DNA from 2 places in the Halomonas shantousis genome. Region 2 is predicted to be linked to the other one. Evidence: predicted binding sites of a transcription regulator. Region 2 holds the regulator's gene; the other holds the start of a gene.
What was found. The regulator PhoB, encoded in region 2, activates phosphate uptake and scavenging genes when phosphate is short. The targets are predictions, from matches to a motif close to TGTCATANNNNTGTCANA.

Region 1 (11,350 bases), 3.3 Mb from region 2:
TAGCGGGTCAGCGTGAACTCATTGCCCAGCGCGCGGGCGCACAGGATCAGCGGCACGCGTTGCGCTTCGGCAAGACTGGCTCGGGTGCGCTGGTGCACGCCCTGGCTGACCGCCACGGCGACGATGGCCAGGATGAACAGCGCGACCATGACCTCGAGCAAGGTGAAGCCGTTGTCTGAGTGTTTACCGATGGGACGTATCATGGGCGGCCCGTTTCCTTGACCCGATAGACGCCCAACGCGTCGACTTCGAGGGCACGCTGCGCGCCGTCATGGCCGATGACCAGCCGCCCGCCGATCACTTCGCCATTGGGCCACCACACCAACCGGGGCATGTCGGCGGCGTCTGGTGACGCTGCGCCGGCGGAGACGCTCTCTTCCGAGAAGGACATCACCGAGAGTGACATCGGCCAGGCCTGCGGCGACAGACGCCGGCTTTCCAGCGGCACCCAGCGCCATACGCCGGCGTCCGGTTCATAACGCCAGGTGACGAAGCGATAACCCTGATCGTCCGCCTGCCAGCCGATGATCCGCTGGTCGAGAAAGGCCACGTCACGCGCCAGACCCAGATCACTGCGCAACCGCTCGGTGGCGGCGTCCAGACGTCGGTGATCATCGCCGCCCAGCCAGGCGACGCTGAGCGTCGTCGCCAGCGAGACGATCACGACGACGACCAGGAGCTCGAGCAGCGTGAAGCCGCGGGTATGCCTGGGTGTCATAGCATCCAGTTGCCGATGTCGGCATCGAGGCCTTCTCCGCCCGGCGCCCCGTCGGCCCCCAGACTGTAAATGTCCACGCTGCCGTTCTCGCCCGGGCTGCGATACTGATACTCGTTGCCCCAGGGGTCGCTGGGCAGGCGGCGAATGTAACCCTCTTCGCGGTAGTTCTTGGGCAGCGGCTCCTGGCTCGGCGCCTCGACCAGCGCCAGCAGGCCCTGGCGGGTGGAGGGGTAGCGATAGTTGTCCATGCGGTACATGTCCAAGGCCTGCTCCAGCGTCGACAGGTCGGCGCGCGCCTTCTGCTGCATGGCGTCGTCCTGGTTGCTGAGCACATTGGGCGCGACGATGGCGACCAGCAGGCCGATGATGAAGATCACCACCATGATCTCCAGCAGAGTGAAGCCGCGTTGACGGCGGGAGGAGCGGGAAGGGCGAGAGCGTGTCATGGGCTTTCCTCGGCAGTTCAATATTGCATGGCGCCATTGAGGCGCATGATCGGGAGCAGGATGGCCAGGACGATGGTCAGCACGACACCGCCCATGGTCAGGATCATCACGGGTTCGAACAGCGCCAGGGCCATGTCGACGCGCCGGTTGAAGGTGGTTTCCTGAGTGTCGGCCACGCGTTCCAGCATGCGGTCGAGCGTGCCGCTGGACTCGCCGCTGGCGATCATGTGCAGCATGGTCGGCGGAAAGCGGCCGCTTTCGGTCATGGCGCGATTGAGGCTGACCCCGGCGGCAACACGCTCGCTCAGCAGGTCGACGGCATTTCGCATCACCAGGTTGCCGAGCGTGTCGCGGCTGACCTTGAGTGCATCGAGCAGGGGGATGCCGCTGCGGGTGAGGATGGCCAGCGTGCGCGTCAGGCGGGCGGTATCCAACAGCACGATCAGCTCGCCCAGGCGGGGCAGGCGCAGCAGCCAGGCGTGCCAGCGCTGGCGCACGGCGCGCCGTCGCAATAGCCGTTGCGTGACCAAGACGCCGAGTACGCCGGCGACCAGTAGCCCCGGACCGGCGAACTGAAGGAATTCGGAAAAGGCAATCAATGCCCGCGTCAGCCAGGGCAATGCCATGTCCGAGCGCTCGAACTGTTCGGCCAGGCGGGGCACGACGTAGGTCATCAACCCCACGACGACGGCGATCGACACGCCCACCAGGACCAGCGGATAGATCAGCGCCGTGCGTGCCTTCTGACGCTGTTGCTGGACCCGTTCCAGGTGGTCGGCCAGGCGCTCCAGCACCTGGGCAAGACGCCCGGCCCGCTCGCCGGCGGCGACCAGCGAGCGGTAGAGCGTATCGAAGGTGGCCGGGTGCGTGCCCAGGCTGTCCGCCAGGCTGTAGCCCTCGCGCACGCGGGCCACGATGTCCAGCAGCATCGCGCGAGGGCGCTCCTTCTGGGTCTGCCGCGATAGCGCATCGAGGGCATCGCCGATCGGGATGCCGGCGTCGATCAGTGTCGCCAGCTGGCGGGTCAGTAGCGCCAGCGTTTCGTTGTCCACCCGGCCGCGTCGGGAGACGTTCTTTGCCTTGTCGCGGACCGGGACCAGCTGGCGCGGGAACAATCCCTGGTCGCGCAGCAACTGGCGCGCCTGACGCTCGCTATCGGCCTGCAGAACGTCTCGTCGGCGGGTACCCTCGGCGGTCAGGGCAAGATAACGGTAGGTCGGCATCGGCTTTCCAGGCTGGGTTTCCTTTCCACGCGTCAGCGTGCCAGAGTCATGTTGCAGTTTTCGGTCGGTTACTGATGAATCGCCCGCAGGACCTCGTCGACGCTGGTCTCCCCCGCCTGCAGCCGATTCACGGCACTCTGGATCAGCGTCATGTGTGTGGCGAAGGCATGCCGGGCCATGTCCGATTCGGCGGCGCCGTCATGGATCATGCTCGCCAGCGTGTCGTCGATGGCAATGAACTCGTAGATGCCCAGGCGGCCACGAAACCCGGTGTGGTCGCATGTCTGGCAACCGGCCGGCTCGGCGATGCGCTCGAGCCTGTCCAGGCCATCGAGCCGTCCCGTGTCGGCCGTGGTAACGTCCCGCCAGCGTCGGCAGTCCGGGCAAAGCCGCCGGACGAGACGCTGAGCCATCACGCCTTTGAGGCTGGTGGCGAGCAGGAACGGCTCGATGCCCATGTCGCGCAAGCGGGTCACGGCCCCCAGCGCGCTGTTGGTGTGCAGGGTGGAGAGCACCAGATGACCGGTGAGGCTGGCCTGAACGGCGATCGCCGCGGTTTCCACGTCGCGGATCTCGCCGATCATGATCACGTCGGGGTCCTGGCGCAGGATGGCGCGCAGCCCGCGGGCGAAGGTCAGCCCGGCGTGCGGATTGACCGGGGTCTGGCCGATACCGGGAATGGCGTATTCCACCGGGTCTTCGACGGTGAGGATATTGCGCTGGCTGTCGTTGAGATGCGCCAGGCTGGCGTAGAGTGTGGTGGTCTTGCCCGAACCGGTGGGACCGGTGTTGAGCAGGATGCCGTTGGGGCGGGCCAGGGTCGCCCGGTAGGCCGCGAGCATGCGCTCGGGCATGCCGATGGCGTTCAGGTCGAGCATCGAGGCCTGTTTGTCGAGCAGGCGCATGACGACGCGCTCGCCGTGAATGCCGGGTAGCGTCGAGACGCGAATGTCCACATGGCGCCCGGCGGTGCGTACGGTGATGCGCCCGTCCTGGGGCTGGCGTTTCTCGGCGATATCCAGCTTGGCCATGACCTTGATGCGCGAGATCAGCATCGGCGCCAGCACGCGTGGCGGGCGCAGCGCGACGCGTAGCGCCCCGTCCACACGTAGCCGCACCGACAGTTCGTGTTCGAAGGGTTCGACGTGAATGTCCGAGGCTTCCAGGCGCAGGGCCTCGGAGAAGATGCCGTTGATCAGGCGGATGACCGGCGCCTCGTTCTCGGCGTCGAGCAGGTCCTCGGTGCGCGGCAGTTCCTGCAGCAGATGGTCGAGGTCGACATGCTCGGCGAGTCCCTCCATCAGGGCTTCGGTGCTGGCGCGGCTGGCATCGTAGAGACGCCCGAGCCGGCTGTCGAAGGCGTCGTCACTCAGCCACTCGCAGCTCAACGGGTCGCCATGCACGCGCTGGATCTCCTGCAAGGTGACGATATCCACCTCCTCGCGGCAGAACAGATGGTACCCCGCGTCGCGCCATTCGATGGCGGCCCCGGCACGCCTCGCCAGACGATAAGGCAACAGCTTCTCGCTGCGAGGATCCTTCAGCTCCGGGACTGGTGAAGCCACTGGGAGGCTGTCTAGCAATGCGTTCATGGGGCCAGGGCTCCCAGTCGGTTGCGCGCCGACGGATAGAGGCTGTTCAGGGACAGGCTGGTGCCCTGAACGTCCAGTTCCGGCAGGGTTTGGTCGGTATCGAAATCGTTGAGCAGTTGCTGGGCCCGCATGAAGCGGTACTTCTCCGCCGTGGCGGCATTGAGAGTCTGGGCGTCGCGCAGCACGCGGGCGCGGATGAACACCATCAGGTTCTGCTTCTCGTTGGAACGGGCCGAATAGCGGAACAGGTTGCCGAGCAGCGGGATGTCGCCGAGTAGCGGCACCTGCTGGCGGGTATTGCTGCTCTGGTTGCTGATCAGGCCGCCCAGCACGATGATGCCGCCGTCCTGGGCGAGCACGGTGGTCTCGATCTCGCGCTTGTTGGTGACCACATCGCTGGCGGCGACGTTGTCGGCAATCGATGAGACCTCCTGAGTGATCTCCATGCGAATGGTGTTGTCGGCGCTGATGGAGGGGCGGATGTGCAGACTGATGCCCACGTCCTCGCGCTGGATGGTCTGGTAGGGGTTGGCGTTGTCGACGGTGGTCGAGCCGGTCACGAAAGGCACTTCCTGACCGACCAGGATGTAGGCCTCGGCATTGTCGAGGGTGGTCAGCGACGGCGTGGACAGCAGATTGGTATCGGAGTCGCTGCGCAGGGCGTTGAGCAGGGCCGCGAAGCTGATACCGCTATCGCTGAGTCTGCCGACACCCAGCGTGACGCCGTTGAGGCTGCCGAGCAGCGATCCCAGCGCGCTGGTGTCGTCGGAGGCCACGGCGGCGGCGAGCTGGTTGATGCCTGGTGACGATGACGTGGAGTAATTGACGCCGCCGACGGGAAAGGTGCCACTGCCGCTGGTATCGGCGAACAGCCATTGCACGCCAAGCTCGCGCGCCCGCGATTCGCTGATCTCGGCGATGATCGCCTCCACGGCGACCTGAGCGCGGCGAATGTCGAGGCGCTCGATGATGCTTTCGTAGGCGTCGAGCTGCGAGGGCGGGCCGGTCAGCACCAGGGCGTTGGTCGAGGGGTGCACGGCGAAGGCCACGTTGTCGTTACCGGACACGCGCAGGGTTCGGGCAGTGAGGCCACCGTTGCCCAGCGCCGAGGCCGTGTCACCCGGCGAGACGTTCTCGGCACCGACCGGGATGCCCATCACGTTGCGGGTGTCGGACTCGGTCGTTTCGATGCTGGAGACATAGCCGCCCCCGTCGCGCAGGCTACGCAGCACCTCGATGACGGTCTCGGCGCTGGCGTGATTGAGATAGATGACCCGAGTATTGGTGCTTTGGCTCTCGCTGGGCTTGTCGAGGGCGGCGATCAGGCGTTGGGCGCGCTGTCGATCGCGCTGGGTACCGAATACCACCAGAGCATTGGCGCGGGGCGCAGCGATCACGCGAGTATTGCCGCCTTCGTCCTGGATGGCGCTGCCGACGGTCTCGGCGAGTTCCTCGGCATCGGCGAAGTCGAGCGACACCACCTCGGCGCCGGTATCGCGGTTGCTGTCGAGCAGTGTGGCCAGGCGGGTCAGGCGTTGCAGGTTGTCGCGCCAGTCGGTGACGACCACCATGTTGCTGTCCGGGTACGGCGTAAGCGTGCCGACGCGAGAGTCGACCAGGGGTTGAAGAATGCTGGCCAGGGTCGCGGCATCCAGGTGTTGGGTCTCGATCACCTGGGTGGCCATGACGTTGCCACTGTCGGTTTCACTGCCCAGTGGCAGCGGCTGGGTGCGGGCCACCTGGTCGGGTACGATGCGCACCTGTCCGTCGCCGAGTTCGACCGTGGCGTAGCCGTTGATCTGCAGCTGGTTCTGGAACACGCGATAGAGTTCGTCGGCGCTCAGGCCGCGCTGGCTTTCCAGGCTGATGTTGCCGCGCACCCGGGGGTCGACGATGAAATGCTTGCCGGTGATGCGCCCCACGCTGTCGATGAATTCCTGCAGGCTGACATCGTTGTAATCGATCTCGTAGCGCGGCGCGGCGCTCTCGTTGATGGCGGGATCGATTGACTGGGCGAGCGCCGACGAAACGGCCGCCGTCAGCAGGAAGGCGGCGAACGCGTGTCGGATCGTCATGAGGAGAACTCCACTTTCAACGTGATCGGGTGTCCGTCGCGCTGCAACTGGACGTGTAACGAACGGGTCTGGAGCAGGTGTTCCTGAAACAGGGCGAGGGCGTCGCCTTCGCGGATGGCGTGCCCTTCGATAGCCGTGAGTACGTCGCCGCTCTCCAGCCGCAGGGCCTCGAACAATGAGGGATCGGCACCGGGGCGCAAGCGATATCCCCTGAGCCGCTGACCCTCGAGCACCGGAGCCGCCTGGAAATAGCGCAGCAGCGGCGTGGGGTCGTTGAACAGCGACTGTCGGTAGTCTTCGCCGAAGCGGGCCGTGAACGCCTTGTCTGGCCAGTCGACTGGCGTCGTCTCGACATTACCCGAGGAACTCGGAGAGGCCACAGGCTGCGATGCCTCGGCGACGATGGCATCCTGGCTGGCAGGTTGGGTTTGCGGCCATGGCAGGCGCTCCTGGCGCCCACGGTTATCGAGGATCAAGCCTTCGGAGGTGATATCGACGAGGCGCACCTGATCGTCGATGCGCTCGCCCAGCGTCACCACCTGCTGGCCTTTTGGCGTACCGAGAATGAGCACCGAACGGTCCAGAGGCATGCCGCGCGCCACGCCGACGATGGTCAGCGGCAGGCGGGTCAGCGGTAACGCTGGCCCCTGGGCAGGAAGATCGCTCTGCCATAGCGTGTCGCCCGTGACCGGTAACGCTGCTGCGGGCGGGACATAGACCGGTGTTGTCACTGATGAAGGGTGGGTAAGGCGCCAGGCCAGGCTGGCGCCATCGGCGATCACCCGAGCGCTCAGCCAGGCCAGCAGGCACCAGGCCAGCCAGTGCCCTATCGGGTTCAGCCGTACAGGGGGCGCGAACAGGGAGCGTAGCGTATTCATGAGCCGAGACGGGCTTCGGGATGCCAGCCGGGATGGCCGTCGACGAAGCTTAGCGAAGCCTCGGGACGCGGTGGCAGGGTCCAGTGTGCGTCCCGGCCGCTCAGGTAGCGCTCCATACGTTGCCAGAGCGGCTCACCGGCGGTAGCGTCGGGGCGAATGCTCCAGGTCATCAGCCGGCTCGCGCCGGTCTCGGCCATGGAGATGCGCTGCCCGGTCTCGGCACTGTAACGGCAGCGCCAGGCGATGCCGTCGAGCCTGGGCAGGTCCTGAGCGGTGTCGAGCAGCAACGGCTGGCCGAAGGATTGGTCGCTGGCGCGCTCGAGCAACGCCTGGATGTCAGCGCTGGTGGTGTCGAGCGCAAAGACCGGTGCGGCATGGCCGCCACTCAGAGCAATCAGATGATTGCGGGTAATCGGCTCGCCTGGGGCAACGATCACGTCGTAGCGCAGCCCCGGCGACAGTGTCGGTATCGAGGTGTTCGGGGCCGAAGACGGCTGATCCGGACCGCCCTGTCGCAATGCCGCGCTGATCAGGCCATCCCAGCTGCCGCCGACTACGTCACGGCGCCATAACCAGTCCGGCGCCACGGCCAGCGGCCGATCGAGCCAGTCGGCGTAGGGCGCGCGCGCCGCGTCGAGCTGCCGTTGCAATTGAACGGCCTGCTGGCGTGCCGGTGCACTCAACGTTTCCCGCAGGGCGGGATGGAAGCGGGCCTCGATCTGCCACTGTCCGCTGCGTACCGTGCAGCTCAGCTGGAACACGCCTACGCCGCGGGTTCCCGGCAGGCAGACCGGTAGCTGCCGCCCATCGGCCTGCATCACCGGAATCAGTTGTGGCCAGAAGTCCTGGCCCCGTGCGCACAGCAGTACATCGGCACCGTCCAGGCGCTCGGCCAGCCACAGGCCTGCCCCGGTACCGACATCGGCGAGGACCACCACCAGGTCGGCCTGTTCGCGGGCCTGGCCGACCTGTTCGGCGGCGGCGGCGTACCACATGTCCAGCGCACGCGTCTCGTCGTGCGCGTAGGGGTCGGTGATGCCGACCACGGCGACACGCGCGCCGCCACGCTCGAAGTACGCGATCGGCTCGACGCTGCCGGATGAATGCTGCGTCTCGCTCAATGCGCCAAGCACCGGCGCGGCGAACTCGCGATAGAGAGCGTCGCACGCCTGTGGCCAGATGATCCGCTCGTCACTGCTCACCCGCGCCTCGGCTCCCAGCAAATGACTGCCGGCCACGCCGGCACGCCCCTGGGTGAGATGTGCCATGCCGCTGCCGTTCCAGCACTGGCCATTTTCCAGCGTCAATGTGTTTGACGCGCCAAGCGATTCGCGCAGGCCCGTCAGGCATGAGGCCAGCACGGCATAACCGCCGAAGCGTTGCCGGGTGGCCAGGTGAGGATCGGTCAGGGCCTGAGTGGCGGCGTCCAGTGGACCGGTCAGCGCTGTTACGCTGGCGGCGGTCGCCCAGGGCGCTTGTCCCAGGCACTGCACCGGACCCAGGCGAGTGGCAGGCACCACGGGGTAGGCGGGGTCACGCGTATCCAGGGTGTCGGCATAATAGAGCAGCTCGACCCGGGACGCGTCGGCTCGGGGGCGTGGACCGAAGCCGCCAGGCGTAGCGGCGCAACCGACGAACCAGGGTGTCAGCATGCCCAACCCCGTGAGCTGCAGGGCACGACGCCGGGCAGGGGACGATACCTTGCCCGCGGCGGCTGAATGTGTCGGAAGATTGCGTCGGGAAGTGCACCACGCCATACCGTCGGTCGCCCCTGTTACCGTTGTCTTGTCATGCCGGCCTTTGCCTTGTGATATCGATCGAGGCGCTGCGGCTTGAGCGCACCTGCCGGGCATCGATGACACTGGGGGGGCATTTTAGTGACCGGAATGTGACGGTTTCGTGATGGCAACGAAACGGCCTGGGTAAATTAATTCGTTAATAAAGCTGTCATTTATCGCCCCTAATGTTTGCCTCGGCTAGCTGATCCGTGATTCGACCGTTACTTCAACCGGCACATACCGAGGGAACCATGAGCAAGGAAATAGAAGACCATCGCATCCTGAACGGCAGTGGCAACGAGCCCTTTTCTTCCGTTCTCGACAAGTACGTCTCGCGTCGTCACATCATGCAGGGCGGCCTGGGCCTCGCGGCGCTGACCGTCCTGGGCGGCTTCGGGCTGAGTGGTTGCAGTGACAACGATAAGGATGGCGGATCCGGAAACGTCGGCGACACACCGGAGAAGACTCCGCTGGCGCTGGCCTTCGAAGCCGTGCGCGGCTCGCGTACCGATGCCATCGTGGTGCCGGAAGGTTACACGGCGCAGGTGCTGGTTCCCTGGGGCACGCCGCTCAACAACATGGCCGCCGACTGGAACGAGAACCTGGCCGTCACTCCCGAGTTTCAGGCCAACAGCGTCGGCATGCACCATGACGGCATGTACCATTTTCCGCTGGACGAGGCGAATGCCTCGACGGACTTCCTGCTGGTCCTGAACAACGAATACATCGACCAGAAAGCGCTATGGGCACCGCAGGGCGGCCCGACCAACGCCAGTCAGGGCAGTCGTCCTGCCGACGAGGTGCGCACCGAGATCAATGCCCACGGCGTCACCGTGGTGCGCGTGCAGAGACAGGCCGACGGTACCTGGACGCATGTCCCCAATTCGCCCTACAACCGCCGCTACACCAGCGCCACCGAGATGGAACTGGCAGGTCCCGTTCGCGCCAGCGAGTACGTGGTGACCGCCTATTCGCCTGACGGTACCCTGACGCGCGGCACCAACAACAACTGCGCCAGCGGCTACACGCCCTGGGGAACCTACCTGACCTGCGAGGAGAACTGGCCGGGATACTTCGTCAAGGATTCCGGGCGTAACATCGATGACGACCGCCTGGGCATCGAGGAAGGACGGGGACGCTACGGCTGGGAAACGGCGGCGGGCGATGCCAGCGAAGTCAATGGCGAATTCGCGCGCTTCAACAACACGCCGACAGGCGCCAGCGCCAGCGACGATTACCGCAACGAGCCCCGCACCTTCGGCTACATCGTCGAGATCGATCCCTATACCAACACCCGTGCCGTCAAGCGTACCGCCCTGGGGCGTTTCCGCCACGAGGGCTGCTGGCCGGGCAAGCTGGTCGAGGGCGAGCCGGTGGTGTTCTATTCCGGTCATGACTCACGCAACGAATACATCTACAAGTTCGTTTCCGACGCGACCTGGGACCCGAGTGATGCCAACCGGGCCGGTGGCAACTACGACCGTCTGGCAATCGGTGCCAAGTACATGGACGAAGGCACGCTGTATGTGGCCAGGTTCAATGCCGACGGCAGCGGCGAATGGCTGCCGCTGACCCCCGACGCTCAGACACCCGATGGCCGGACCCTGGCCCAGGCGCTGGGTCTGGCGGCAGGCGATCAGGCCGGAGTGATCATTCACACTTGCGATGCTGCCGATCTGATGGGCGCGACGCCCATGGACCGCCCCGAGTGGGGGACCGTGGATCCCGTCTCCGGTGATGTCTACATGACCCTGACCAACAACAGTAAGCGTACCGAGGAAGGCACGCAGCCGACCTTCACCGAGGACGGCAGCAGCATCGAGGCGCTGGGCGTGGGCTACGCCACCGCGCCGGTCAATGGCCCCAACCCGCGTCCCGACAACGAGGGAGGGCAGGTCATCCGCTGGCGCGAGGGCAGTGCCAGTGCCACGTCGTTCGAATGGGAGGTGTTCGTCTTCGGTGCCGCGGCATCCGCCACCGACAACCTGTCCGGTCTGACCGAGCTCAATCAGTTCGCCAGCCCCGACGGCCTGTGGTATGACGACCGTGGCGACGGCGAGGGCATTCTGTGGATCGAGACCGACAACAGCGGCAATGCGGTGGCCGACTACACCAATGATCAGCTCCTGGCCGTGGTGCCCAGCTCGGTCAGCCTGAGCGAAGGTGATGCTGCGGTGATCGACCCCAGCGATCAGGCGCAGCTCAAGCGCTTCGCGGTGGGACCGAACGGCTGCGAGGTCACCGGGATCTTTGCCACGCCGGACAGGACCGCGCTGTTCATCAACATTCAGCATCCCGGCAACTGGCCGGCCAATCCGGATGCCTCCGTGCAGGACGCCACCGTCGCGACCAGCGGCGATGTGCGCCCGCGGGCTTCTACCGTGGTCATCCAGAAGGCCGATGGCGGCCAGGTCGGCGTGTAGTCTGACGCCACGGCGCCGCTTGCGGTGTCATGAAACCCAAAGGCCCTTACCAAGGTAAGGGCCTTTTTCGTGGAGCGTCATCTCACAGGGGGCTATCTATCCGGTGACGCTACATGGCGCGCAGGTCCATCAGGTCCAGATTAGGTCGTGGCATAGGCGTAGAGCAGGGTCTCCTGAGCGCTGATCGGTGCCGCATCGCCGCAGGACGGCCGGTGAT
Region 2 (11,350 bases):
CCATTTCCCATGTCGATCTACGAGAATGTCGCCTACGGGCTACGCCTGCAGGGTATCAAGCGTAAGCGCGATCTGGAGGAGGTCATCGAATGGGCGCTGGTATCGGCGGCACTCTGGGACGAGGTCAAGGATCGCCTGCATACCTCGGCGTGGAGACTGTCCGGCGGACAGCAGCAGCGTCTGACCATTGCCCGGACCCTGGCCGTGCAGCCCGAGGTGTTGCTGCTCGACGAACCCGCCTCGGCGCTCGATCCGATCTCGACCTTCAAGATCGAGGAACTGATCCGTAGCCTGAAGTCGCGGCTGACATTGATTCTGGTGACGCACAACATGCAGCAGGCGGCGCGGGTATCGGATGTTACCGCCTTTCTGCAAGCCGGCGAACTGGTGGAGTACGCCCCCACCGACACGTTGTTCACCAACCCGCGCCTGAAGCGCACCGAAGATTACATTACCGGCCGGCTCAGCTGAGCCGAACGACACGACCCCAGCGGAGGTGGTCTCATGGACATCACCAGCGATATCCATAGCCAGCACATTTCCAAGCAGTTCAACCAGGAACTGGACGAACTCAAGACCCACCTGATGGCCATGGGCGGGATGGTCGAGCGCCAGGTGCAGGATGCCGTCCAGGCACTGCTCGACGGCGACAGTGGCCTGGCCGAGCGTGTGCGCGACAACGACAAGGCCGTCAACGACATGCAGCTCAAGATTGACGAGGAGTGCACCCGAGTGCTGGCCCGGCGCCAGCCGGCGGCATCCGACCTGCGCCTGGTGCTGGCGGTGATTCGTGCCACCTCGGATCTCGAACGCATCGGCGACGAGGCCAACAAGATCTCGCGCAACGCGATCACGCTCATCGAGTCGGAGCGCAGCCCGCGCGGTCTGGTCGAGGTGCGCCATATCAGTGAACTGGTACGTGCCATGGTGCGCGATTCCCTGACGGCATTCGCGCGCTTCGACACGCGTCTGGCACTCAAGGTGGTCCACGATGACAACCAGGTGGACAGCGAATACGCCACCGCCATGCGTTCGCTGGTGACCTTCATGATGGAGGATCCACGCTCGATCACCTCGGTGCTCAGCGTGATGTGGATCCTGCGCGCTCTGGAGCGTGTCGGCGATCATGCCGACAATCTGGCCGAGCACGTGATCTATCTGGTCAAGGGGCTCGACATCCGCCATACCGACATCGAAAACGTCGACGACCTCGACGATGAGTCGTTCACGCCCTGACCGACCTCCCCCGCTGAGCGTCCCGGGAGCCCGGCGGGCAGCATGCAGGGGCGGACTCATGCTAGCCTCTCTCGTTTACGAGACGAGTCATGAGGTGTCTGCATGAACAACGCGCTGAGCGCCATCATCCATGGCACGCGGCTGGTGCTGTCCCCCGGGCTGCGGCGTTTCGTCATTGCCCCGGTGGTGGTCAACCTGCTGCTTTACGCTGCCACGATCTTTTATCTGCTGAGGGATTTCGGTGGGTGGATCGATTACTGGATGCTCAAGGTGCCGGAGTGGCTGACATGGCTGGAGTGGTTGATCTGGCCGCTGCTGGTGGTGAGTCTGGTGCTGGTCGTGTTCTTCACCTTCACGCTGGTCTCCAACCTGATCGCCGCACCTTTCTATGGCTTTCTGGCCGAGAAGGTCGAACTGCGCATCACCGGCAAGCCGCCGCTCGACGACCGTGGCCTGGCCAGGACCGCCCTTGACGCCATCGGTCGCGAGCTGGTCAAGCTGGGCTACATCCTGCCGCGCATGGCCCTGCTGTTCGTGCTCGGTTTCGTGCCGGGGCTGAACGTGTTCATGCCTTTTCTATGGGCGGGATTCTCCGCCTGGATGCTGGCCATCCAGTATCTCGACTATCCGATGGACAACAACAAGGTCAGCTTCCGTGACATGCGCCATCGTCTGCGCGTACGCTGGTGGCCGACTCTGACTTTCGGCGCCTGCATGTCGGTGGCGACCTGGGTGCCGCTGGCCAATCTCGTGCTGCTGCCGGGAGGCGTGGCCGGTGCCGTGATGCTCTGGGACCGGCATTACCGGCAACTGCCCATGCGGCTCTGATACCGGCGAAGCTCCGCGCAAGGGGCTTTCAGAGGGAACTTGCCAAACAGGACATGAGAACTATTTTTACTGAGGGCCTTGATTTATCTCTTTGCGCGCATATATGCAAAGAAAGGGCATGACACGGCCCGGGCTTGAAGACACGCCGGCTATCCGGTTCAAGGCCCGGCATGTGAACGATTGACAGAATTTGCGGGGGGAGGCGGACACAGGCCTCGCCCTGCGGGTAGTGAGGCCGGTCTGGTCTCGCACGTCATTCACCGATTTGACGTTTCATACGAAGGGAGTCTTTGATTATGGCCCATACTTTACCGACGCTTCCGTATGCCTACGATGCGCTGGAACCCCACATCGACGCCATGACGATGGAAGTTCACTACACCAAGCACCATCAGACCTACGTGGACAAGCTCAACAAGGCGCTGGAAGGCACCTCGCTGGGCGACATGCCGGTCGAGGCGATCGTGTCCGATCTCAACCAGGTCCCGGAAGACAGCCGTACCGCCGTGCGCAACAACGGGGGTGGCCATGCCAACCACTCGCTGTTCTGGACCATCATGTCACCGGACGGTGGCGGCAAGCCGACGGGCAAGCTGGCCGATGCCATCGAGAGCGAACTGGGCGGCTTCGATGCCTTCAAGGAAGCCTTCACCCAGGAAGCCGTAGGACGCTTCGGTAGCGGCTGGGCATGGCTCAGCGTAACGCCCCAGAAGAAGCTGGTGGTAGAGAACACGCTCAACCAGGACAGCCCGCTGATGCACGGCAACACGCCGATTCTGGGTCTCGATGTCTGGGAGCACGCCTACTACCTGAAGTATCAGAACCGTCGTCCCGAGTACATCGGCGCCTTCTTCAACGTCGTCGACTGGGAAGAAGTCGCCCGTCGTTACGATGACGCCATGGCGTGATGTCAGCGCCGCCCCGATGCGGGGCGGCATTGCATCGAGAGTGAGGCTTTCATTCTTGCCTGATCGAACCGGCTGATGCCGGTTTTTTGTTTTTTATTCCACCGGCCCTGGCCGCCATGCTGAAAGATCGCGGATACGAGTCGCGATGCCGCTGGCGCAGGCCGACATCTCCGGCGTGATTCCCTCCCTTTCCCCCTGCTTGTCGGCCCCCTGGCGAGGTTCAAGCACAAGATCGTGCTGCCCGGGGTGGGCTACTGCGGCAACTGCCCGCTCGACATCACGTGCGGCGCTTGAGGCTTCGGCGTGTCCAGACGTTCGGCGGGGAACAGGCAGCGGAACAGGGCCCCTTCGCCGGGATGGCTGATGATCTCCAGACGCGCGCCGTGGCGCAGCAGGACATGCTTGACGATGGCCAGTCCCAGGCCGGTACCGCCGGTCGCCGTGCTGCGCCCCTTGTCGACCCGATAGAAGCGCTCGGTCAGACGGGGCAGATGCTGCATGTCGATCCCCTCGCCATCGTCCTCCACTTCCAGGGCAGCGCCCTGCTCCCAGGGCTTCCAGCGTATGGTGATGGTGCTGTCTTCGGGGGTATAGCGCACGGCATTGAACACCAGGTTGGAGACGGCGCTGCGGATCTCTTGGGCATTGCCGACCAGCAGACGGGCTTCGGTGATCTCCACCTTCACGGCATGGCGCCCCCCCGACAGCGCCAGCGCATCGTCGCGGATGCTGTCCAGCAGCGGTGCCACGGGCAGCGGGGCTGCATTCGGCGGGATATTGTCGTTTTCCAGGCGCGACAGCAGCAGCAGGTCATTCACCAGATTCTGCATGCGCGTGGTCTGTTCTTCCATCTGGGTGAGACCACGCTGCCAGCGGGCCGGCAGCTGATCGGAGTACGCCGAGTAAGTCTCCAGGTAGCCGGCGAGCACGGTCAGCGGCGTGCGTAGCTCGTGGGAGACATTGGCGACGAAGTCGCGGCGCATCTGCTCCAGGCGGTGTAATCGCGAGATGTCGCGGGCCATCACCAGGCGTTCGTTGTCACCGTACAAGGTGATCTGATATTGCAGGATCAGGTCGTCGCGGATCGGCGAGGACAGGGTCAGCGGTTCGCGGTAGTCGCGCTGATTGAAATAGGCGATAAAGCGCGGATCGCGCAGGTAGTTGGTGATGTGCTGGCCACGGTCATGGGCGGCTTGCAGGCCCAGCATCCGTTCGGCGGCGCTGTTCCACCACTCCATGTCGCCGTGGCTGTCGAGCATGACCACGCTGTCGCGCATTGCCTCGGAGGAGTCCTGAACCCGGCGGATGATGTCGCGCAGACGCTCCTGGCTCTGGCGCTGTCCCTTCTGGTACTTGTAGAGCCGATCGAACAGGTCGCCCCACACGCCGCTGCCGGGCGGCGGTTCCTCCTGAACATGGTAAAGCAACCAGACATACAGGGCGCGCAGGTGACGCAGATGCAGGAAAACGTAGAGTCCGAGCCCCGCCGCCACGCCCCAGCCGGGTTCGCCAAGCAGCAGGCCCAGCACGCCCAGGCCGAGCGTCAGGTAGGCCAGGCGCCACAGTTCGTTGGTCCAGTAATGCACGTCTACACCTTGGCGGAGAAGCGGTAGCCGGTACCCCGTACGGTCTGGATCAGATGCTGATGGGCGTCACCCAGCGCCTTGCGCAGGCGCCGGATATGCACGTCGACGGTGCGCTCCTCGACATAGACGTTGCCGCCCCAGACCTGATCGAGAAGCTGGCTGCGGGTATAGGCGCGTTCCGGATGGGTCATGAAGAACTGCAATAGGCGATACTCGGTGGGACCGATCTCCACGGCGCTACCGTGTGCGGAGACCCGATGGCTGGCAGGATCGAGCCGCAGCCCCTCGACCTCGACGGGATCCTCGATGCCCCGCGGCGTGGTGCGGCGCAACACTGCCTTGAGACGGGCCACCAGTTCGCGCGGCGAGAACGGCTTGGTGATGTAGTCGTCGGCGCCGGCTTCCAGCCCCTGAATCTTGTTGTCTTCCTCGCCCTTGGCCGTGAGCATGATGATCGGCAGCTCACGGGTCGTGTCCTCGCGCTTCAGGCGCCGGGCCAGTTCGATGCCGCTGGTGCCGGGCATCATCCAGTCCAGCAGTACCAGATCGGGCTGGTGATCGATCACCATGGCATGGGCGGCCTGGGCATTGTCGGCCTCCAGCACCTGATAATCGGCCATTTCCAGGGCCACGGCGATCATCTCGCGAATGGCGGCTTCGTCATCGACGATGAGAACGGTCTTGGCGGTCATGCACTTGCCTCATGCAAATGGCCGGGATGTGTCGAAGCATCCGGCAATGACAGGATAATGACAATTACACCGTGCTTGTATGACAGTGCCGTGACAACGCTCCGCTCCGACGGCATGGTCGCTTAGCTCCCCTGGGGCCACCAGGAGAGGGCGATGCCTGCAAACACCACCAGCCCTGCCCAGTGGTTGTTGAGAAAGGCCTGGAAGCAGGGCATGCGCTCACGCTGACGAATCAGATAGTGCTGATAAACGAAGATCGCAGCCATCGCCGTCAGGCCCAGCCAGAAGAAGCCGCCCAGTGCGACCCGGACACCGACCCAGGCCAGCAGCGCGAGTGTCAGCGCCTGCAGGAGGCCGATGGCCAGGCGATCCGCCTTGCCCAGCAGTACCGCCGTGGACTTGATGCCGACCTTCAGGTCATCGTCGCGATCGACCATGGCATATTCGGTGTCGTAGGCCACTGTCCAGGCCACGTTGGCCGCCAGCAGCAGCCAGGCTTCCAGGGGCACGCTCTCGCGTACGGCGCCGAACGCCATGGGGATGCCCCACGAGAAGGCGGCGCCCAGCACCACCTGGGGCAGATGGGTGTAGCGCTTCATGAAGGGGTAGATGAACGCTAGCACCACGCCACCCAGCGATAGCAATATGGTGAATGGATTGGTGAAGCACACCAGTACGAAGGCGAGGGCCACCAGGGCCACGAACAGCCCCTTGGCCTCGGCTTCGGTGATGCGCCCCGTGGCCAGGGGGCGTTCCCGGGTGCGCTTGACGTGTCCGTCGAAGTGGCGGTCGGCATAGTCGTTGATCACGCAGCCCGCGGCGCGCATGAGATAGACGCCGACAACGAAGATCAGCAGTGTGGTGCGCTCGGGCACGCCTTCGGCCGCCAGCCACAAGGCCCACAGCGTGGGCCACATCAGCAGCCAGGTACCGATGGGCCGATCGAGGCGCGTCAGGCGCAGAAAATCGGGCAGGCGGGCGAGGCCGCGAGGGCGATAAGCGTCTTCCATGAAGGCCTCCGTAAACAGGACGCCGCCAGTCTAGCGTGAAGGCAGGCCCAGTTCATCCGCCATCCGTGGCAGAAAGAACTCCTGCACCAGCACCCGAAAGTCGCCATGACGAAATTCCGAGCGCCGTCCCCAGAGGCGAGGCGTTTCAGGACAGGCAGAAGCGGCAGTGACGGTGATCGGACCGCGCTGCAGACCCGGCTGACGAAACAGCCACGCGCCCAGCGAGCGCTCTCCGAGCTGCCCCAGACGCTGGCCGCGAAGCGCTGCCAGCGGGGCCAGGGAGCGCGCCATGACCCAGGGGCGCCCGCCGACGCACAGCGCCACTTCACGGCACCAGGCGTGTTGGCTGAACGGAATATGCAGCGCCAGCGCCTCGTCACGCCGCGGCCGGGCCAGGCGCTGCGAGATCAGACGTACCTGGAACGGTTCGGCGGCTGCGTCGACCAGCCGGGTCGTCAGCGAATCGGTCGAGGCCACCCACTGCCACCAGGCATCGCTCATCTCGGGTCGCCAGGCCTTGACGGGACGCCAGCGAAGCGGGGGAGCCGAAGGCCAGCACAGGACAGCACGGTCGTGGGTCAATGTCGCCTCCGGGCCAAAAAATCTGCAGGTAGTGTAACATCGGCGTGACACGGCTGAATCTTTTCTCCAGGAGCGGCATGACTGCATCATTGACCATTCTCGGCACGGGCATGGCCGGGCTGGGGCTGGCTCGTCAACTACGCGCCCGCGATCCGCAGCGGGCCATTACCCTGATCACCGCGGACAGCGGCGACGAATACTCCAAGCCGCTGTTGTCGACAGGGTTTGCCAAGCGCATGACGCCACAACGTCTCGTGCAGCGCACGCCGCTCGAGATAGCCGATGCCTTCAACGCGGTGGTCCGCACGCATACCCGGGTCGAAGCCATCGACGTGGCGGCGCGTGAGCTGGTGATCGGCGCCGAGCGGCTGCCCTATGGCGATCTGGTCATCGCCACCGGTGCTGCACCGCACATTCCCTTCACCCTCCCCGCCGAGCTCGACGATCGGGTATTCACCATCAACGACCTCGACGACTATCGAGCCTTTCACCACTTTCTCTGCGCACACCGGCAGCCGGCACGCGTGGCCATTCTCGGCGCGGGACTGGTCGGCTGCGAGTTCGCCAACGACCTGGTGGCCGGCGGCCATGAGGTCAGCCTGATCGCGCCGGAGGCCACGCCACTGGCGCGCCTGTTGCCGGAGCCGCTGGGCCGGGTACTGGGTGAGGCCCTGCATGCTGCTGGCGTTACCATGCAACTGGGGCGCAGTCTCGACGGCATGACGCTTGCCGAAGACGATGTGCTACTCCGTCTCGACAATGGCGACGCGTTGCGGGCGGACGTGGTGCTGTTCGCCACTGGGCTTGCACCGCGTACGGCACTGGCGCAAGCCGCCGGACTCGAGGTGAGTGCGGCAGGCATTCACACTGACCGCACCCTGGCCGCGTCGGCGCCGCACGTCTATGCGCTGGGGGACGCGGCCTGCGTGGCGGGCATCAACGCCATGTATGTCCAGCCCCTGCAGGCCAGTGTCAGGGCGCTGGCGGCGACGCTGACCGGGACGCCGACCCGTGTGGCCTACGGACCCTGGCCGGTGCTGGTCAAGACACCGGCCTGCCCGGTCGTCGCCCTGGCGCCGCGTGAGGTGCCGGCACGCTGGCGGATCGAAGGGGAGGGCCGCGATCTGACCGCACTGGCCGAGGATGTTCATGGCCGACTGCTGGGTTTCGCCCTGACCGGAAACTGTGTCCGGCGTAAAGTCGAACTGGCGCGGGCGGCCCCGCCATTGCTAGGCTAGCGATGTTGCAAGCCATCTGGTCGGGCACCAGCATGCCGAGATGAGAAAAAGGCGTGTTTTTTTATGTGCAGCCACTGGACAAGACGGGTTGTTTGCGGCCTATCATGGCGCTCGCGGAGCTTGTAACAACACGTATCCACCATTTTCGAAAACAACAACGGCATCCCATGCGGGGCCAACGTCTCATTCCATCAGGAGGGCTTTATGCGCAAGCCAGAACTCGCCGCGGCGATCGCCGAGCGTGCTGATCTTTCCAAGGACAAGGCCAGTCAGGTTCTGAACGTGATTCTCGACGAAATCGCCGGAACGGTCGCCAAGGGCGATGACGTTTCCCTCATCGGCTTCGGCTCCTTCGTGGTGCGCGAGCGTGCCGAGCGTACTGGCAAGAATCCTCAGACCGGTCAGCCCCTGACCATCCCGGCGAGCAAGACCGTGGCCTTCAAGCCCGGCAAAGCGCTCAAGGACGCCGTTTCCAAGTAATCCGGACATCCGTCCGACAGGTGTCATCGCGCCGGAGCGTGAATGCCGGCGCGGGTCGGCGGCGGCCGATGCGGTTTTCGGGACAGGCTTACACCTGTCCGTAGCGCCCGGCTTCCTCTCCCAGCCAGCGCCGAATCAGCGGCTCGCTGGCATCCGGTGCCTCGGCCAGCAGCGCCTTGGCCAGCGCACTGACGACATCGAGCAGGTTACGATCGCGCTCGAGATCGGCGATCTTCATCTGCGCCAGCCCCGTCTGGCGGGTGCCGAGCACCTCGCCGGGTCCCCGTAGCTCCAGATCCTTCTCGGCAATACGGAAGCCGTCGCTGGTTTCTCGCATTACCCCCAGCCGTTCGCGTGAATGATGCGATAGCGGAGGATGGTAGAGCAGCACGCAGAAGCTCTCGGTGCTGCCGCGCCCCACACGCCCGCGCAGCTGATGCAGCTGGGACAGCCCCAGACGCTCGGGATTCTCGATGATCATCAGGCTGGCGTTGGGCACGTCCACGCCCACCTCGATGACCGTGGTGGCAACCAGCAGGTCCAGCTCGCCGGCCTTGAACGCTGCCATTACCTCGGCCTTCTCGCTCGCCTTCATGCGCCCGTGCACCAGCCCGATGGCGAGTTCCGGCAATGCCTCGCCAAGCGTCTCGCGGGTCGCTTCGGCGGCCTGGCACGTGAGCGCTTCCGACTCCTCGATCAGCGTGCAGACCCAGTAGGCCTGGCGGCCTTCGGCGCAGGCGCGGCGAATGCGCGCCACTACCTCGGGGCGCCGTTCGTCGGGTATGGCCACCGTCTGTACCGGGGTGCGCCCGGGGGGGAGCTCATCGATCACCGACAGATCGAGATCGGCATAGGCACTCATCGCCAGGGTACGCGGGATCGGCGTGGCGGTCATGATCAACTGATGCGGTGTCAGCCCGCCGGCTTCGCCTTTCTCGCGCAGTGCCAGCCGCTGATGCACGCCGAAACGATGCTGTTCATCGACGATCGCCAGGCCCAGGCAGTGAAAGTGCACATCACTCTGGAATAGCGCGTGGGTACCGACCACGATCTGGGCACGGCCATCGGCAATGGCGGCCTTGGCGTCCAGGCGTGTCTTGCCCTTGAGTTTGCCGGCGAGCCAGGCGACATCAATGTTCAACGGTGCGAACCAGTCGCGAAAGTTGCGGAAATGCTGCTCGGCGAGAATCTCGGTGGGGGCCATGATCGCCGCCTGGCAGCCGCCGGCGATCGCTTGCAGTGCGGCCATGGCGGCGACTACCGTCTTGCCGGAGCCGACATCGCCCTGCACCAGGCGTAGCATGGGAACCGGCGTTTCGAGGTCGCGGGCGATCTCGTCGAGCACGCGGCGCTGGGCCCCGGTCAGCGCGAAGGGCAACTGCGTCAGAAAGCGCGCCTGCAGGCTGCGGCCGGAGGGCAGTACCGGGGCGCCGTCGGTCTGGATGCGCAGGCGCACCTGACGCAGGCTCAACTGATGGGCGAGCAGCTCTTCCAGCGCCAGACGGCGCTGGGCGGGGTGCTGGCCCGTCGCGAGGCGCTCCACCGGGGCGTCCGGCGGCGGTTCGTGCAGGTAGCTCAGCGACGCGTGCAGCTCGGGTAGGCGAAAGCGCTCGCGCAGGGGTGCGGGAATCCAGTCCGGCAACGCCTCGGGCTCCTCGTGCAGCCGCTTGAGCGCCTGACCGATCAGTCCCCGCAGGCGGGGCTGGGTCAGTCCCTCGGTGGTGGGATAGATCGGCGTCAGGTGTTCGTCGACCGGCGCCTCGCCCTGAGCCAGCAGCCGGTATTCGGGATGGTAGATTTCGAGACCGGTGCTTCCGGCGCGCGCTTCGCCGAAACAGCGCACCCGCACGCCACGGGTGAATTGCTTGTGCTGGGCCGGGGAAAAGTGAAAGAAGCGCAGGCTGAGGATGCCCGAGTCGTCCTTGAGTCTGACCAGCAGGCTGCGGCGACGTCCCTTGACGATATCGGCGGCACTTATCTCACCCTCGATCACCGCCTCATGACCGGCACGTAAAGTGCCGATGGGCGTAATGCGGGTACGATCCTGGTAGCGCAGCGGCAGATGGAACAGCAGATCGGCAATACTCTCGATGTGCAGCCGGGCCAGCTTGGCCGCCAGGGCGTCGCCAACGCCGGCGAGGGCCGTCACCGGCGCATCGAGATCGTTCATGCCGCCTCGAAGTCGCGTTGCTGGCAGAAGCCGATCGCCTCGGTGAGGGCGTCGATGGCCTTGGGACGCGGGAAACTGGCCCGCCAGGCCACTGCCACGGTGCGGCTGGGCGGTTCGCTGGCGAAGGGCCGGCTCTCGAGCATGCCGGACTCGTAGTGTCCGGTGCCGATGGCGGAATGCGGCAGCACGGTCACACCGAGTCCCGAGGCGACCATGTGGCGGATGGTTTCCAGCGAGCCGCCTTCGGCGATCAAGGTATTGCCGGGACTGTTGAGCTGGGCGCCGATCGCCGGGCAGGCCTCGAGAATCTGGTCACGAAAGCAGTGCCCCTCGCCGAGCAGCAGCAGCTTCTCGTGGAGCAGATCCTCCTTGTCGATGGCGGCCTTGCCCGCCCAGGCATGATTGGCCGGCATCAGCACCTCGAAGGGCTCCTCGTAGAGCGGCTTGGTCAGCACGTCCGGCTCGGTGAACGGCAGCGCCACGATGATGGCGTCGAGCTCGCCGTTGCGCAGCTTGCGGCGCAGGGTGGCGGTGAAGTTCTCCTCGATGTACAGCGGCATCTGCGGGGCGCTACGGGAAAGCTCGGGGATCAAATGGGGGAACAGGTAGGGACCGATGGT

Region 1: ACYQ12_RS16155 (PhoX family protein) is a predicted target of PhoB. The motif match lies at 8,809-8,826, and genes of this name have one in related genera.

The regions. Positions count from the first base shown of each region.
Region 1 covers NZ_BAAIER010000002.1:3,421,681-3,433,030, reverse strand. Annotated here, with positions in the region: gene ACYQ12_RS16195 (type II secretion system protein) at 1-203, opposite strand, end outside; gene ACYQ12_RS16190 (GspH/FimT family pseudopilin) at 200-718, opposite strand; gene gspG (type II secretion system major pseudopilin GspG) at 715-1,164, opposite strand; gene gspF (type II secretion system inner membrane protein GspF) at 1,182-2,387, opposite strand; gene gspE (type II secretion system ATPase GspE) at 2,456-3,979, opposite strand; gene gspD (type II secretion system secretin GspD) at 3,976-6,054, opposite strand; gene ACYQ12_RS16165 (type II secretion system protein N) at 6,051-6,932, opposite strand; gene ACYQ12_RS16160 (bifunctional UDP-sugar hydrolase/5'-nucleotidase) at 6,929-8,584, opposite strand; gene ACYQ12_RS16155 (PhoX family protein) at 8,962-11,133, shown strand; gene ppk1 (polyphosphate kinase 1) at 11,274-11,350, opposite strand, start outside.
Region 2 covers NZ_BAAIER010000002.1:76,261-87,610, reverse strand. Annotated here, with positions in the region: gene pstB (phosphate ABC transporter ATP-binding protein PstB) at 1-471, shown strand, start outside; gene phoU (phosphate signaling complex protein PhoU) at 505-1,236, shown strand; gene cysZ (sulfate transporter CysZ) at 1,339-2,064, shown strand; gene ACYQ12_RS01045 (superoxide dismutase) at 2,361-2,972, shown strand; gene phoR (phosphate regulon sensor histidine kinase PhoR) at 3,224-4,558, opposite strand; gene phoB (phosphate regulon transcriptional regulator PhoB) at 4,561-5,250, opposite strand; gene ubiA (4-hydroxybenzoate octaprenyltransferase) at 5,373-6,260, opposite strand; gene ACYQ12_RS01025 (chorismate--pyruvate lyase family protein) at 6,291-6,761, opposite strand; gene ACYQ12_RS01020 (FAD-dependent oxidoreductase) at 6,920-8,080, shown strand; gene ACYQ12_RS01015 (HU family DNA-binding protein) at 8,243-8,560, shown strand; gene recG (ATP-dependent DNA helicase RecG) at 8,649-10,730, opposite strand; gene ACYQ12_RS01005 (hydrogen peroxide-inducible genes activator) at 10,727-11,350, opposite strand, start outside.